One region of the Micromonospora xinjiangensis genome, then DNA from elsewhere that is predicted to be linked to it. Evidence: riboswitches for the same ligand, from Rfam matches in the RefSeq annotation. Region 1 holds a riboswitch; the other holds the start of a gene.
What was found. Region 1 has a riboswitch for cobalamin ahead of bluB (5,6-dimethylbenzimidazole synthase). Riboswitches for the same ligand answer to the same signal wherever they lie in the genome.

Region 2: it holds a riboswitch for cobalamin, as region 1 does, so the genes downstream of both, SM573_RS23495 (ribonucleoside-diphosphate reductase subunit alpha) here and bluB (5,6-dimethylbenzimidazole synthase) in region 1, are expected to answer to the same signal.

What each region holds. Positions count from the first base shown of each region.
Region 1 is NZ_JAXCFO010000003.1:418,354-425,607, reverse strand. Features, by position in the region: gene SM573_RS13865 (type II secretion system F family protein) at 1-676, shown strand, start outside; gene SM573_RS13860 (hypothetical protein) at 701-904, shown strand; gene SM573_RS13855 (TadE/TadG family type IV pilus assembly protein) at 909-1,466, shown strand; gene SM573_RS13850 (TadE/TadG family type IV pilus assembly protein) at 1,451-1,924, shown strand; gene SM573_RS13845 (pilus assembly protein TadG-related protein) at 1,921-2,349, shown strand; gene SM573_RS13840 (LysM peptidoglycan-binding domain-containing protein) at 2,365-3,555, shown strand; gene SM573_RS13835 (Rieske (2Fe-2S) protein) at 3,562-4,413, opposite strand; gene bluB (5,6-dimethylbenzimidazole synthase) at 4,514-5,149, opposite strand; cobalamin riboswitch at 5,198-5,364, opposite strand; gene SM573_RS13825 (crotonase/enoyl-CoA hydratase family protein) at 5,429-6,193, shown strand; gene SM573_RS13820 (galactose-binding domain-containing protein) at 6,269-7,254, opposite strand, start outside.
Region 2 is NZ_JAXCFO010000006.1:444,600-451,853, reverse strand. Features, by position in the region: gene SM573_RS23500 (ribonucleotide-diphosphate reductase subunit beta) at 1-725, opposite strand, end outside; gene SM573_RS23495 (ribonucleoside-diphosphate reductase subunit alpha) at 761-3,115, opposite strand; cobalamin riboswitch at 3,295-3,480, opposite strand; gene SM573_RS23490 (SCO5389 family protein) at 3,671-4,063, opposite strand; gene SM573_RS23485 (N-acetyltransferase family protein) at 4,332-4,829, shown strand; gene SM573_RS23480 (M36 family metallopeptidase) at 5,168-7,254, shown strand, end outside.

The DNA.
Region 1 (7,254 bases):
CCGGTGGCTGCGCCCGCCGCACCGGCAGCTCGCGCTGATCGACCAGACCCCGGAGCAGTACGCCCTGTCGGTGCTGCTCTCCGCGCTCATCGGGCTGGCCATGCCGACCCTGCTCGGGGTGGCCTGCTTCGTGCTGGGCATCTCACTGCCGCTGGCCGTGCCGGTGCTGGGCGGTCTCGGGGCGGCCCTGGTCGCCGCGCTGATCGCCCACCGGTCCGTACTGGCCCGGGCCGCGAAGGCCCGCGACGAGTTCCGCCAGGCGGTCTGCACCTATCTGGACCTGGTGGCGTTGCAGCTCTCCGCGGCACACGGGCCGGTGCAGTCCCTGGAGCGGGCGGCGGCGGTCTGCGACGGCTGGGTCTTCGACCGGATCGCCGAGGCGTTGCGGATCGCCCAGATGCAGATGCACTCGCCCTGGGACGAGCTGCGCGACCTGGCCGACCGTATCGGCATCCCCGAGCTGGGCGACGTCGGCGCCATCATGCGCTCCTCCGGCAGCGAGGGCGCGCAGGTGCACGAGACGCTGCGCAGCCGCGCCGACTCGCTGCGCGACCAGATTCGCACCGACAACCTCGCCCGGGCCGAGGGGGTGACCAGTCGCCTCGACATCCCGGGCGCGCTGCTCGTCTTCGTCCTGCTCGGCTTCGTCGTCTACCCGTTCATCGCCCGCGTGTGACCCCGACCCCCGAAGGAGCGCCTGATGTCCGTCCTCACCTACCTGCACGTCGCGCTGACGACACGCCTGGCCGAACTGCGCCGCGCCGGCGAGCGCGGTGACAGCCCCGTGCCGACCGCGGTGATCATCTTCGGCCTGGTCTTCGTGGCGACGATCGTGACCGGCCTGGCCCTCACCAAGGCCCGGGACTGGATGAACGCGATCCCGAACCACACCAACCCGAAGTAGTCGCATGCGTCGCGCCGCCGCCCGCCGGGTGCGCCGGACGGTCCACACCGTCCGGCGACCCCGCGTGCCCGCCGCCGCCCGGGCCGGCGGCGGCACCGGCCGCCGGGTCGCCGGCCCTCTCGTGGTGCGGCCGGCGGCGTGGCGCCTCGCCCGCGCGGCCGCACGACGCCTGGCGGCCGGCGGCCGCGACCGCGGCGCCAACCCGGTGGAGCTGGCCGTGGTGATGCCGCTGATCCTCGTGCTGCTCTTCGCGTCCGTGCAGGTCGCCGTCTGGTTCGTGGCCCGCTCGACCGCCCTGAACGCGGCGCAGAGCGCGGTCAACGCGCAGCGGGTGCACGAGGCGCCCCCGAACGCCGGCGCGCAGCGGGCCATCCGCTTCCTCCGCGCCTCCGGCGACTGGCTCGTCGGCTGGGAACAGCCCGGGCCGGCCTGCCAGACCAACGCCGCGGACACCGAGGTCACGTGCACGGTGCGCGGCCGTTCCCTGTCGGTGATCCCGCTGGTCAGCTTCCCGGTGGCGCAGAGCGCGCACGGGACGGTGGAACAGTGGACCACGCCGTGAGGCGGGACGCGGGTTCGGTCTCCATCGAGGTCGCGGTGCTCGCCCCCGCCTTCATCGCGTTGATCGTGCTCGCCGGGGTGGCGGGGCGGGCGGCGGTCGCGGCCGAGGCCCTGGACGCCGCGGCGCACGACGCGGCCCGGGCCGCCTCGATCTCCCGGAACGCCGCGACCGCGAGCAGCGCCGCCCGCAACGCCGCCGTCGCGCAGCTGGGCTGGCGGGGGCTGGCCTGCACCGACGCCCCCGCGCTCTCCTTCTCCGGCTCGGTCGGCGGCCGGCCGACCGACTTCGAGGCGGCCTTCCAGAGCCCGCCCGGGCAGGATGCCTCGGTCACCGTGGAGATCACCTGCACCGTGTCCTACCGGGACCTGCACCTGTCCGTCCTGCCCGGGATGCCGGACGGCAACCGGGTCACGGCGAGCTTCACCTCTCCGGTGGACCGGTACCGGAGTCGCGGATGAGCGCCGCTAGGCACCGGGACTCGGGTCGGGTGAGCGTCTTCCTCGCGGTCGCGATGGTCGGGGTGCTCGCGATCATCGGGCTCTCGTACGACGGCGCGGGCCAGCTGCGCACCCGGCAACGCGCCGACAACCTCGCGGCCGAGGCCGCCCGGGCGGGCGGACAGGCGATCGACCGGGCCACCGCGATCGCCGGGGGGCCGAAGCGGATCGACAAGGGGCAGGCCCGTACGACGGTCGCCGACTACCTGACCGCCGCCGAGGCCGCCGGCCACTCGGTGGACTTCCCGGTGGTCGACGGCGAGACGCTGATCCGGGTGCGGGTCACCGTCCGGTACGACCGCACGATGCTCGGCTTCTTCGGCTTCGACGACACCGTCACCGTCACCGGTGAGGCGACCGCCCGCGCCCTCACCGGGGGACCGTAGGGAAGGGAATCGGCAATGGTTCGTTCCGCCGTACGCCGGACCGGACGCGTCCTCACCGGGCTGGGCGCGCTGATCGTGCTCTGTTCCGTGGTGGTCGGCGCTCCGGTGGCGCTGCTCGCCCTCGCCGGTAACCCGCTCCCCGACCACGTGCCCACCCTGGCCGAGGTCGGCACCGCGTTGACCAGCCGCGACGACGGGCGACTCTTCCTGCGGGCGTTGGCGCTCGTGGGGTGGTTCGGCTGGGCCACGTTCACGCTCTCGGTGCTCGTCGAACTCGCCGCGCAGGCACTGCGCCGCCCGGCGCCCCGGCTGCCCGGCATGAGCCGGCAGCAGCGGGCCGCCGCGGCCCTCGTCGGCTCGGTCGCGCTGATCGTCGCCGCCGCACCGGCGGCCAGCGCCGCCGCGGTGAGCACGCAGGCGTACGCCGGCCCGGCCGCGACGGTCACGACGGCCAGCGCACCGCACCAACCGACCCCGCCGGCGGTCGCCGTGCTTGCGGCACCGGGCTCGCCCACCTCCGGGCCGGTCCCGGCGGCGGCTCCGACCGTCCGCGACGCCCCGGCCCGCGACCTGCCCGTCTATCGCGTCGCGAAGGGCGACTACCTCGGCGCGGTCGCCCAGCGCTACCTCGACGACTTCGCCGACTACCGGGAGGTGGCCCGGCTCAACCGGCTCGCCGACCCGGACCGGATCCGTCCCGGCCAGTTGCTGAAGCTCCCGGAGCAGGCCACCGACCGGGGTGTCCGTCCACACGCCACCGGTCGCCTCGTCGCACGCCCGGCACCGGTCCGTCCCGCGCCGGAGCCGGAGCGGGTCGCGCCGGCGCACGGCACCCGCGAGCTGCCCACCGAGAAGGCGGGCGGGGCGTCCGGCGGCGAGGCGCCCGCGATGGCCGTCGGCGCGGCCCGGGCAGGTGCGCCGGACCGGGTGAACCGCCCGCTGGCGGTCTCCGCCGTGCTCGCCGTGGCCAGCATCGTCGGCGCGCAGATCGGCGCCGTGCTCGGCCTGCGGCGCCGCCCGGCCGCCGTCGGCGCGCGGTCCGGGCGGGGTGGTGCGGCGGCGGGCGGCCGGACGCGATCGGCCGGCGCGGGACGGGCGACGTCGTCCGCGGCGGCCCCTCCGCTCCGGGCACTGCCCAGCGGCCAGGCCGGCGCGCACGCGCGGGCGGCCGGGGAGCTTCCGGTCGGGCGACACCGGAGGGACTGACCGCCCTCAGGGCAGCCGGGCCTCCAGCACGCCGTTGCGGATCCGGGTCGGCAGCACCTGCCCGTCGTTGCCGGACGGGCCGTGCACCACCTCGCCGCCGTTGAGCCGGAAGGTACTGCCGTGCCAGGGGCACACCACGCAGTCGTGCCCGTCGACCTGCTGCACCTCGCCCTGGCCCAGCGGGCCGCTCTGGTGCGGGCAGCGCTCCAGCATGACGGTGACGTCGTCGCCGTGCCGGTAGAGGATCACCGACACGTCGTCGATCTCCCGGGTGATCAGCTCCCGCTGCGGCAGGCTCGCCATGTCGCCCAGCTGATGCCAGCCCTGGCTGATCAGGTGCATCTCCGAGATGCTCTGGTTGACCTGCGCCCCCTGCTTGTACGCGAGGTGCCCGCCGATGTAGGCGCCCATGCTGGCGGCGCTGAGGCCCGCCATGCCGAGCGCACGCCCGAGGCGGTGCCGGCCGGAGAAGCGCGCGACCAGCGACCCCGTGTAGCAGGCCAGCGCGACGCTGTTGGCGGCGGCGTGCACGAGGCCGACCCGGCGCTGGTCGGGTGCCAGCGCGGCCCAGTCGTTCAGCCCGGCCACCGCGGCGGGCACGGCGCTCACCGTGCCGACCGCGGTCAGCGTCGTGGCCGCCCGTTGCTGGCCCGGCATCACGTCGAGGATCGCGGCGCTGATCCAGGACCCGACCGGCACCTGCACCATCGCCGGGTGCAGGGGGTGGCCCAGCGGGACGCCGTGCAGCAGGTCCCGGACCCGCTGCGGCCGCAGGACCGTCTGGACGGCCCGCTGCAACCGGTCACCCACCCGGTCCAGCCCGGTGTTCTGCTCGATCTTCGTCAAGAGTGCTCGCACGGGTACCGACTTCCCGGCGCTCGCGGTCGTAAACCGGTCGCGGGGAACATATGTCGCGGTGCGTGACGACACCCTGACCGAGGGGTGAACGGTGCTCGCGTCAGGCCCGCCGCGGCCGCCACCGGTCCGGGTGGATCGCCTCGGCCAGCGGCCGCTTCTGCCGCCAGCCGTGCCGGGCGAGGTCGGGCACGGCCTCCAGGCGGGTCACGGGCCCGACGCAGAGCCAGGCCACCGGGCGGATGCCGGCCGGGATGCCGAGCAGGTCGGCCACCCACGGCTCCCGGTAGAAGGAGACCCAGCCGACGCCGAGCCCCTCGGCGGTGGCCGCCAGCCAGAGGTTCTGGATGGCGAGGCAGACCGAGTAGAGCCCGGTGTCGGCGATCGCGTGCCGGCCGAGCACGGCGGGCCCGCCCCGGGCCGGGTCGTAGGTGACGACGATCGACAGGCTGGACTCGCGTACGCCATCGATCTTGATGCGCGCGAACCGCTCGGCCGCCTCCCCCGTCAGGGTGGCGGCGAAGGTGTCCCGCTCGGCGGTGACGTGGGCGTGGAAGCGGTGCCGGGTCTCCGGGTCCCGGACCACGATGAAGTCCCAGGGCTGGGAGTATCCGACGCTCGGCGCGGCGTGTGCCGCGGCGAGGATCCGGTGCAGCGTGTCGTCGGGCACCGGCGCCCCGGTGAACTGGGCGCGCACGTCCCGGCGGCGGTGGATGACGTCGTACAGGTCGGTGTTCAGGGCAGGCTCCCGCTGCGCTCGGCCCACGACGGCGCGTGGGCACCGTGGCGAGGCCGGTCTTCGGACTCCCGGATCGACGCCTGGCCGTCCGCCTTCCCGGCCGTTCGGCCAGTGGCTGCGCGTGCGCGTGGACGGTGGCTCCCCGGTCACCGCGGCGGGCCCGTGCCGGATTTCCACCGGCTTCCCGATTCTCCCCGCTCGCGCGGGGCACCTCGCGTGATCGTGCCGCCGGCATGGTAGCCCCTGGCGTGCCGGCGGCGTCGAGGGCATGCTGTGCCGATGGGCGTACGGATCGAGCGGGCGGGGCCGGTGACCACGGTGATCCTGGACCGGCCGGCCGCGCGCAACGCCGTGGACGGGCCGACCGCCCGGGCACTCGCCGACGCGTTCCGGGCCTTCGACGCCGACCCGGAGGCCTCGGTCGCCGTGCTCTGGGGCGCCGGCGGCACGTTCTGCGCCGGCGCCGACCTGAAGGCGATCGGCACGCCGAGCGGCAACCGGGTCGAGCCGGACGGCGACGGCCCCATGGGCCCGACCCGGATGACCCTGGCCAAGCCGGTGATCGCGGCGATCTCCGGCTACGCGGTCGCGGGCGGCCTGGAGCTGGCGCTCTGGTGTGACCTGCGGGTCGCCGAGTCCGATGCCGTGCTCGGTGTCTTCTGCCGTCGGTGGGGTGTGCCGTTGATCGACGGGGGCACCGTCCGGCTGCCCCGGCTGATCGGGGAGAGCCGGGCCATGGACCTGATCCTCACCGGCCGGCCGGTGCCGGCGCGGGAGGCGTACGCCATGGGTCTGGTCAACCGGCTGGTCGAGCCGGGCACGGCGCGGGCGGTGGCCGAGGGGCTGGCGGCGGAGCTGGCGCGCCACCCGCAGACCTGCCTGCGCAACGACCGGGCGGCGGTGCTCGCCGGCGCCGGGCTGCCCGAGGCGGCGGCCATGGCGACCGAGCTGGCGTACGGGACGGAGTCGCTGGCCGTGGACGCGGCGGCCGGCGCGGCACGGTTCGCGGCCGGGGCGGGCCGGCACGGCGCCCCGGCCACCTGACCCGGCCGCGGCCCGCCGCGACGGCGGACGCCGCCGGGAGGGTGGGTCCTCCCGACGGCGTCCGGGTGCGGAGGGTCAGTTGCGGATGATGGTGAAGGTCGAGGTCGTGTTCCTGATGTCGACGTCGTTGTCGGTCAGGCGGAGGTTGTTGAAGGTCGCCGACCCGACGGCCGGGCCCTGACCCGGCTCGGGCATCTCGTTCACCCAGATGGCGAAGCCGGACTTGTGGTCGAAGGCGTCACCGCTGCGCCGCGCCCCGGAGATCGAGACGTTGGTGAAGACGGTGTCGGTGACCGGGTTCTCCGGCTGGCTGCCGTTGTACTTGGTCTGGAACATGATCCCGGAGTACGTCGGGTCCACGATGTCCACGTCCGAGACGCGGATGCCGCGGAACTCCTTCGACGCCGAGAAGACCCAGATCGCCGGGAAGGTCTGCGCGCCCCAGAAGTGGCCGCCGGACCGGATCAGCGAGATGTTCTCGAACCGGGTCGGCGGGCTGGCGCCGAACCCGATGAACGGGTAGCCGAAGTCCAGCGAGCTGATCGTGATGCCGGAGTACGTCAACTGGTCCGCGATGTAGAGGTTGCGGAACACGTTGTCGTAGCCGCCGTACACGGCGATGCCCGCCGCCCGCCAGGTCAGCGTGGCGGTCAGGTTCTCGAACACGTTGCCGTGGTTGCCGGTCGACGCGCCCTGGTCGGTCGCGGAGAAGAGCGCGAACGCGTCGTCACCGTTGGAGCGCCCCTCCGAGTTGGCGACCCGGTTGTCGGTGCTGCCGTTGGTCATGTTGACCGCGTCGGCGAAGGTGTTGCGGAACCGGCTGTTCGTGATGGTGAGGCCGCTGACGCTGACGCCCCAGTACGCGCAGACGGTGTGCTCGACCCAGACGTTGTCCAGGGTCATGTTGTCGACGTCCTTCAGCTCACCCCAGACCTTCCCCGGCCCGTCGATCCGGTTGGTGTAGTTGCCGAAGAAGGCGAGGTGCTCGAAGGAGGAGCCGCTGGCCGAGGGCTCGACGCGGAAGCCCGCGTCGGTGTTCTGCTGGGAGGCCGGCGTCTGGA
Region 2 (7,254 bases), on a different contig from region 1:
GCGACCATCTCCCGGACCTGCGCGGCGAGGTCGTCGTCGAAGAGGTCCGGCTCCTCGGCGCGGACCGTGTCGACGACGTCGAAGGCGAACGCCATGTGCATGGACTCGTCGCGGAAGACCCAGTTGGTGCCGGAGGCGAGGCCGTGCAGCAGGCCACGGGAGCGCAGGAAGTAGACGTAGGCGAACGCGCCGTAGAAGAACAACCCCTCGATGCAGGCCGCGAAGCAGATCAGGTTGAGCAGGAACGCCCGCCGGTCCTCCCGGCTCCGCAGCTCGGTGAGGTCGTGCAGGGAGTCGATCCAGCGGAAGCAGAACTCCGCCTTGCGCCGGATCGACGGGATGTTCTCGATGGCGGCGAACGCGGCGGAGCGTTCGACCTCGTCGGGCACGTACGTGTCCAGCAGGTTGAGGTAGAACTGGACGTGCACCGCCTCCTCGAACAGCTGCCGGGACAGGTAGAGCCGTCCCTCCGGGCTGTTGACGTGCTGGTAGAGGTTGAGCACGAGGTTGTTGGCGACGATGGTGTCGCCCGTGGCGAAGAACGCGACGAGGCGGCTCACCAGGTGTCGCTCGGCGGGGGAGAGGCGGTCCAGGTCGGCCAGGTCGGCGTGCAGGTCGACCTCCTCGACCGTCCAGGTGTTGCGGATCGCGTCGCGGAACCGGTCGAAGAAGTGCGGGTAGCGCATCGGGCGCAGGGTGAGGTCCATCCCGGGGTCGAGCAGCATGGGCGTGTTCTCCGTCGTGGTGTCGGTGGGCGCGGTCACTGGCAGGCCTCGCACGTCTCGGGGTTCTCCAGCGAGCAGGCCAGCGCCTCGTCGGCGGCCGCCACCGGCGTCGCGACGGCGGTCGGGACGGTGGCCTGCTGGATCCGGGTGGCCGGCCGCGAACGCAGGTAGTAGGTGGTCTTCAGCCCGGACTTCCAGGCGTGCAGGTACATCGAGGAGAGCTTGCCGATGGTGGGGGTGGCCAGGAACAGGTTCAGCGACTGCGACTGGTCGACGAAGGGCGCGCGGGCGGCGGCGAGGTCGATCAGCGCGCGCTGCGGCAGCTCCCACGCGGTACGGAACAGCTCGCGTACCTCCGCCGGCAGCTCTCTGATGCCCTGGACGGAGCCCTCGGCGCGCTTGATCGCGGTGCGGATCGGCTCCGTCCACAGCCCGCGCGCCTTGAGCTCCGCCACCAGCGAGGTGTTGACCTGGAGGAACTCGCCGGAGAGTGTCTCGCGCTTGAACAGGTTGGACACCTGTGGCTCGATGCACTCGTAGCAGCCGGCGATCGAGGCGATCGTGGCGGTCGGGGCGATCGCGACGAGCAACGAGTTGCGCAGCCCGTGCGCCGCGACCCGCTCCCGCAGCGCGGTCCACCGCGCCGTCTGGGTGCCCGTCACGCCCCACAGGTCCGGTTGCAACCGGCCGCGGGCCGCCCGCGTCTCGGCGAAGGCGGGGTGCGGGCCGCACCGCTGCGCGAGGTCCGCCGAGGTCTCCAGGGCCGTGAGGTACAGCTCCTCGCTGATCCGGGTGGAGAGTTCCCGGGCGGCCGGCGAGTCGAACGGCAGTCGCAGCGCGAAGAAGACGTCCTGCAACCCCATGAGGCCGAGACCGACCGGTCGCCACCGGGGGTTGCTCGCCGCCGCCTGCGGTGTGGGGTAGTAGTTGATGTCGATCACGCGGTCGAGGAAGGTGACCGCGGTGCGGACGGTGGCGCGCAGCCGTTCCCAGTCGACGCCGCCGTCGGCCAGGTGCGCCGCGAGGTTCACCGAGCCCAGGTTGCACACGGCGGTCTCGGTGTCGCTGGACACCTCGATGATCTCGGTGCACAGGTTGGACAGGTGCACCACGTTGCCCGGCTCGGCGGTCTGGTTGCACAACCGGTTGGACGTGTCCTTGAACGTCATCCACCCGTTGCCGGTCTGCGCGAGGGTCCGCATCATCCGCCCGTACAACTCCCGGGCCGGCACCTGCCGCACGTAGCGGCCCTGCGCCTCGGCCGCCCGGTACGCGGCGTCGAACTCGTCGCCCCACAGGTCCGGCAGCTCGGGCACCTCGTCCGGGTCGAACAGCGACCACATCCCGTCCGTCTCGACCCGGCGCATGAACTCGTCCGGGATCCAGTTGGCCAGGTTCAGGTTGTGCGTGCGTCGCGCCTCCTCGCCGGTGTTGTCCCGCAGCTGGAGGAACTCCTCGACGTCGGGGTGCCACGGCTCCAGGTAGACGCAGGCGGCGCCCTTGCGCCGACCGCCCTGGTTCACCGCGGCCACGCTGGCGTCCAGGGTCCGCAGCCACGGCACGATCCCGTTGGACCGCCCGTTGGTGCCGCGGATCAGCGCCCCACGCGAGCGCACCCGGGAGAACCCGATGCCGATGCCGCCGGCGAACTTCGACAGGTTGGCGACCTGCGCGTACCGCTGGTAGATCGAGTCCAGCTCGTCGCGGGGGGAGTCGACGAGGTAGCAGGAGGACATCTGGGTGTGCCGGGTGCCGGAGTTGAACAGCGTCGGCGAACTCGGCAGGTACGCCAGGCTGGACATCAGCCGGTAGAAGCCGATCGCCTCGTCCGCCGTGCGTGACAGTCCACAGGCCACGCGCAGCAGCCAGTACTGCGGTGTCTCCAGCACGAGCCGGCTCGTCGGGTGCCGCAGCAGGTAGCGGTCGTGGACGGTACGCAGCCCGAAGTACTCGAACCTCAGGTCGTTCGCGGCGTCGACGGCGTCGTCGAGAGCGGCCGCGTGGGCCGCGACGAACGCGGCGGTCCCGTCACCGATCAACCCTTCGGCGTGGCCCTGCCGGATCGCGCTGCTGAACGAGCCGATGCCCTGCCCGCGCACCTCCTCGTCGATGTACGCGGCGAGCAGGCGGGCAGCCAGGCGCGAGTACTGGGGCTCCTCGCCGATGAGTTCGGCGGCCGTCTGTATCGACAGCCGCGCCAGCTCGTCGGCGGTCGCGCCGTCGTACAACCCCCTGATCGTCCGGCTCGCCACCCGCACCGGGTCGACGTCGGCGAGGTCCCCGGTCCACCGCTCGATCGCCCGGACGAGCGTGTCGACGTCGACCGGCTCGGCCGCGCCGTCCCGCTGACGGACGGACACGTGGTGCGGGACGCGGGGACCCGGCGCCACGGTGGCGACGGGACCGACCTCGGTGACTGTCACTTCTCTCTCCTCGCGAGACGAAGACCGGATGGCCTTGGGCGCGCGGGAGCGGACACCGACGGACGCCGCGGTGGCGGCCGTCCGGTGGCGTCGGCCGTCCCGCGCGGCCTCGGACCGTCACACGCCCGGGGACGGGCGTGCGGCGTGCTGGCAGGTCTTCGGACTCGCGGGCGTGACCGGCACGGCCGGTCGCCTACTGGCCGTCGCTTCCCAGGCCCCTGTCGGCCCAGTGCTGATGACGGCGGTCGTTCCCACTCACCGCTGCGGGGCAGTCCCGGATTCCCACCGGGTTCCCTCTTGCCTCGACCACCGGAGGAGGTGGCCGAACCAGCTGCGGTCGACACCATATATGGCTGCACCGGGTGGAGGGCAACACCAGATATCGGGTCGGCGTGTCGGCTTGGTCTCACCATCGAGGGCTGCGCCGGGCCGGTCGGCAAGGCGCTGTCGCCGTCGGCGCACGACGGAAGGGCCGGCGCGCGCCCGAGGCGCACGCCGGCCCTCCGGGCGCCGGGAGGGGGGTCAGCAGTTGCGCAGCTCCGGCGACTGGTTGAGCAGTTGGTCGCGGGTGGAGACGAACCTGCGGTACGTGTCGGAGTCCACGGCCGACGGTCGGAACGCCGCGACCCGGTGGCAGTTCTGGAAGGCGAGCCGCACGCCGAAGTGGCGTTCGAGGCTGCCGCGGATGGCGTCGCTGGCGAGGGCCCGCAGCAGCTGCCCCCGCTCCACCTCGCCGGGGGGCGGCACCACGTTGTCGGCGAAGTCGGCGTCACCGGCCTGCAGATCGGCGACGACCCGGCTCACGGTCTGCCAGGCGTAGGGCAACGAGTCGCGGACGCAGGTGACGAACTCCGCGTCGTCGACGGGGCCGGCCTCGGCGGCCTCCAGCAGGGTGGGTGGCACGGTGAGAGACATAATCCTCCTCCATCTCGCTAACGATTACGATTGTCATTAGCGCTACGCACCGAGCAGACCACGTCACCGCCCGTACCGTCAACAGGGCGCGCGGCGATGGCCGCGATTCCTGCGTCTGCGGCCCGTGCGGCAGGGGCGCCGGTGTCCGGGTCGATTACGGCGAGCGGCCTCGCCTCGCCGGCTTCGGTACGCCCCCCGGCTGACATCCGTCTCATCGATGTGCGAGTCTCTGCTGGACACGCGCCCAGGCACCGGAATGGAGTCGCGGATGGCCGACCTCACCATCCGACCGATGACCGCGCGGGACGCCGACCGGGTGTTGGCGATCTACCAGGCCGGTCTCGACGGCGGCGACGCCAGCTTCGAGACCGTGGCGCCGACCTGGGCCGCCTTCGACGCCGGCAGGCTGGCCGACCACCGCTTCGTGGCGGAGGACGGCGACGGGACCGTCATGGGGTGGGTGGCGGTCTCCCCGACCTCGACCCGGGCCGTCTACGCCGGGGTCGTCGAGCACTCGATCTACGTCGATCCGGCCGCCCAGGGGCGCGGGATCGCCCGCCGGCTCCTGGCGGCCCTCATCGCGTCGACCGAGGCGGCCGGCGTCTGGACCATCCAGTCCGGCGTCTTCCCGGAGAACACCGCGAGCCTCGCCCTGCACGAGCGGGCCGGCTTCCGGGTGATCGGCGTACGCGAACGGGTCGGGCGGCACCACGGTCGCTGGCGGGACGTCGTCCTGCTGGAGCGCCGCAGCCCCGTCGTCACGTGAGTTTGACCGGCTCCCTCCGCCCGGCCCTCACCCGCCGGCCCAGCCGCGCGTCCCGACCGCCTCTCGCCTACCGGCACGCCGACCGGGTGGCCGAGGCCCGAACCCGCCGGGCAGCTCGGGACGCCGCGCGACAGGCGTAGGAGGCATCCACGACAATCTTTCGCCACTCGTCGGATGAACGGCCGGGCGACCGCCCCGTAGCGTCGATGCACTTCGCCCCGTACCGGCCTGACTGCTGACCGTCATGGACGGTCGGGCGCCGCGCACCCGCGCGGTGGACCGCGGCGGCGGTCGTGAGGCGTCACGCGGTCTCTCCAACCTCCCGAAGGGAGCAGGCGGTGCTCCGATCTCCCCGTCCGTCCCGCAGCCGACGCAACGGCGCTTTGCTGCTGTCGACGGCCCTCGTCGCGTCCCTGGCCCCACTCGCCGTGGACCCCGCCCGGGCCGAGCCGGCCGGTGCCGGCCCACCCAACCCGATCTTCCTGACCGGCCCGAACGAGGGCGCGCCGAACCAGATCGCGGTCGACTACCTGCGGGCGCACCCGGGCGACCACGGTGTCCGGGCGGCGGACCTCACCGACCTGGCGGTGGCGTCCAGCTACACCAGCCGCCACAGTGGCGTGACCCACGTCAACCTGAGCCAGCGCCACAAGGACCTGGAGGTCTTCGGCGCGACCGCGACCGTCAACATCGCGCGCGACGGGAGCGTCGTGTTCGTCGGTGACACCCTCGTCGCCGACCTGTCCGACAAGGCCGCCGGGGCGGCCACCCTCGATCCCGTCGACGCCGTCGAGGCGGCCGCCGACGCCCTCGACCTCGCCGAACCGGCCAACCCGCGGGTGATGAGCCGCGGCGCCGGCCCGGCCCGCAGCAGCGTCGTCTCCGGCAGCGGCATCTCCGACCAGCCCATCCCCGCGAAGCTCGGCTGGCAACCCACCGCCAAGGGGCTGCGGCTCGCCTGGCAACTGGTGATCGACGACTCCTCCGACGTCCACCTCTGGAACGCCACCGTCGATGCCGAGACCGGCGCGCTGCTCGCCGCCGACGACTGGACCCACCAGGACAGCCCGGACGACCTCGCGAGCACGCTGGGCCGCCGGGAATCCCCGGCCGCACCGGCCGTCGCCACCACGACCATCGCGGCCCCGAAGGTCACTCCGCCCGACCCTGTCGAGGACGGATCGAGCTACACCGTCTTCGAGTTCCCCAAGGGCGACCCGAACGATGGCCCGCGCAGCCTCGTGACCAACCCGGCGGACGGCACTGCCTCACCGTACGGCTGGCACGACACCGACGGCGTCCCGGGCGCCGAGCACACGACGACCCAGGGCAACAACGCGCACGCGTACACCGACCGGGACGCCAACAACCAGATCGACCCCGGCAGCCCGGCCGACGGGGGTGCGGGCCTCAGCTTCAACTTCCCCGCCGACCTGAACGAGCACCCGCAGACGTACCGCCAGGCCGCCGTCGTGAACCAGTTCTACTGGTGCAACATCGTCCACGACCTGACCTACCGCTACGGCTTCGACGAGGCGTCCGGCAACTTCCAGGTCAACAACTACGGGCGCGGCGGCAACGGCGGCGACGACGTGCAGTGCGAGGCGCACGACGGCTCCGGCCAGAACAACGCCAACTTCTCCACGCCGGCGATGGACGGTGGCCGTCCCCGGATGCAGATGTTCCTGTGGCCGGGCAACCAGTTCGGTCTGCCGAACGCGGTGACGGTCGACGCGGGCTCCGCCGCCGGCACGTACGAGGCGGAGTACGCACGCTTCACCCCCGCCCCCACCAGCGCCGGCTTCGCCGGGCCGATGGTGCCGGTCGACGACGGCGTCGGGACCACCGGCGACGGCTGCACCCCCTACCGCCTGCCGGGCGACGCGATCGCGGTGGTCGACCGGAGCAGCGCCTGCAACTACCACACCCAGGTGGTCAACGCCGAGGCGGCGGGCGCCACCGCGGTCGTGGTGGTCAACAACGTGGCAGGCGCCCCGGTCGTGATGAGCGGCTCCATGAACCCGGCGGTCGGCATTCCCGCCGTCATGGTGAGCCAGGCCGACGGCGCCGATATCAAGGCGGGCCTGCCGGCCACGGGCCGGGTGCACCGCAACCTCACCCGACCGGCGATGCGGGACGCCTCGTTCCGCTCGGAGACGATCTTCCACGAGTACGGGCACGGCGTCTCGAACCGGCTCACCGGTGGCCCGACGGTCAACTGCCTCACCGGGCAGGAGCAGATGGGCGAGGGCTGGAGCGATTTCCTGGCGATCGTCTCGCTGCTCAACCCGGCCATCGACGACCCGGAGCAGGCGCGCGGGTACGGCCAGTACGCGCTCTTCCAGGACAGCCGGGTGGGCGGCGGGATCCGGCCGCGGCCGTACTCGCGGAACATGGAGATCCAGCCGTTCACCTACGACAGCAT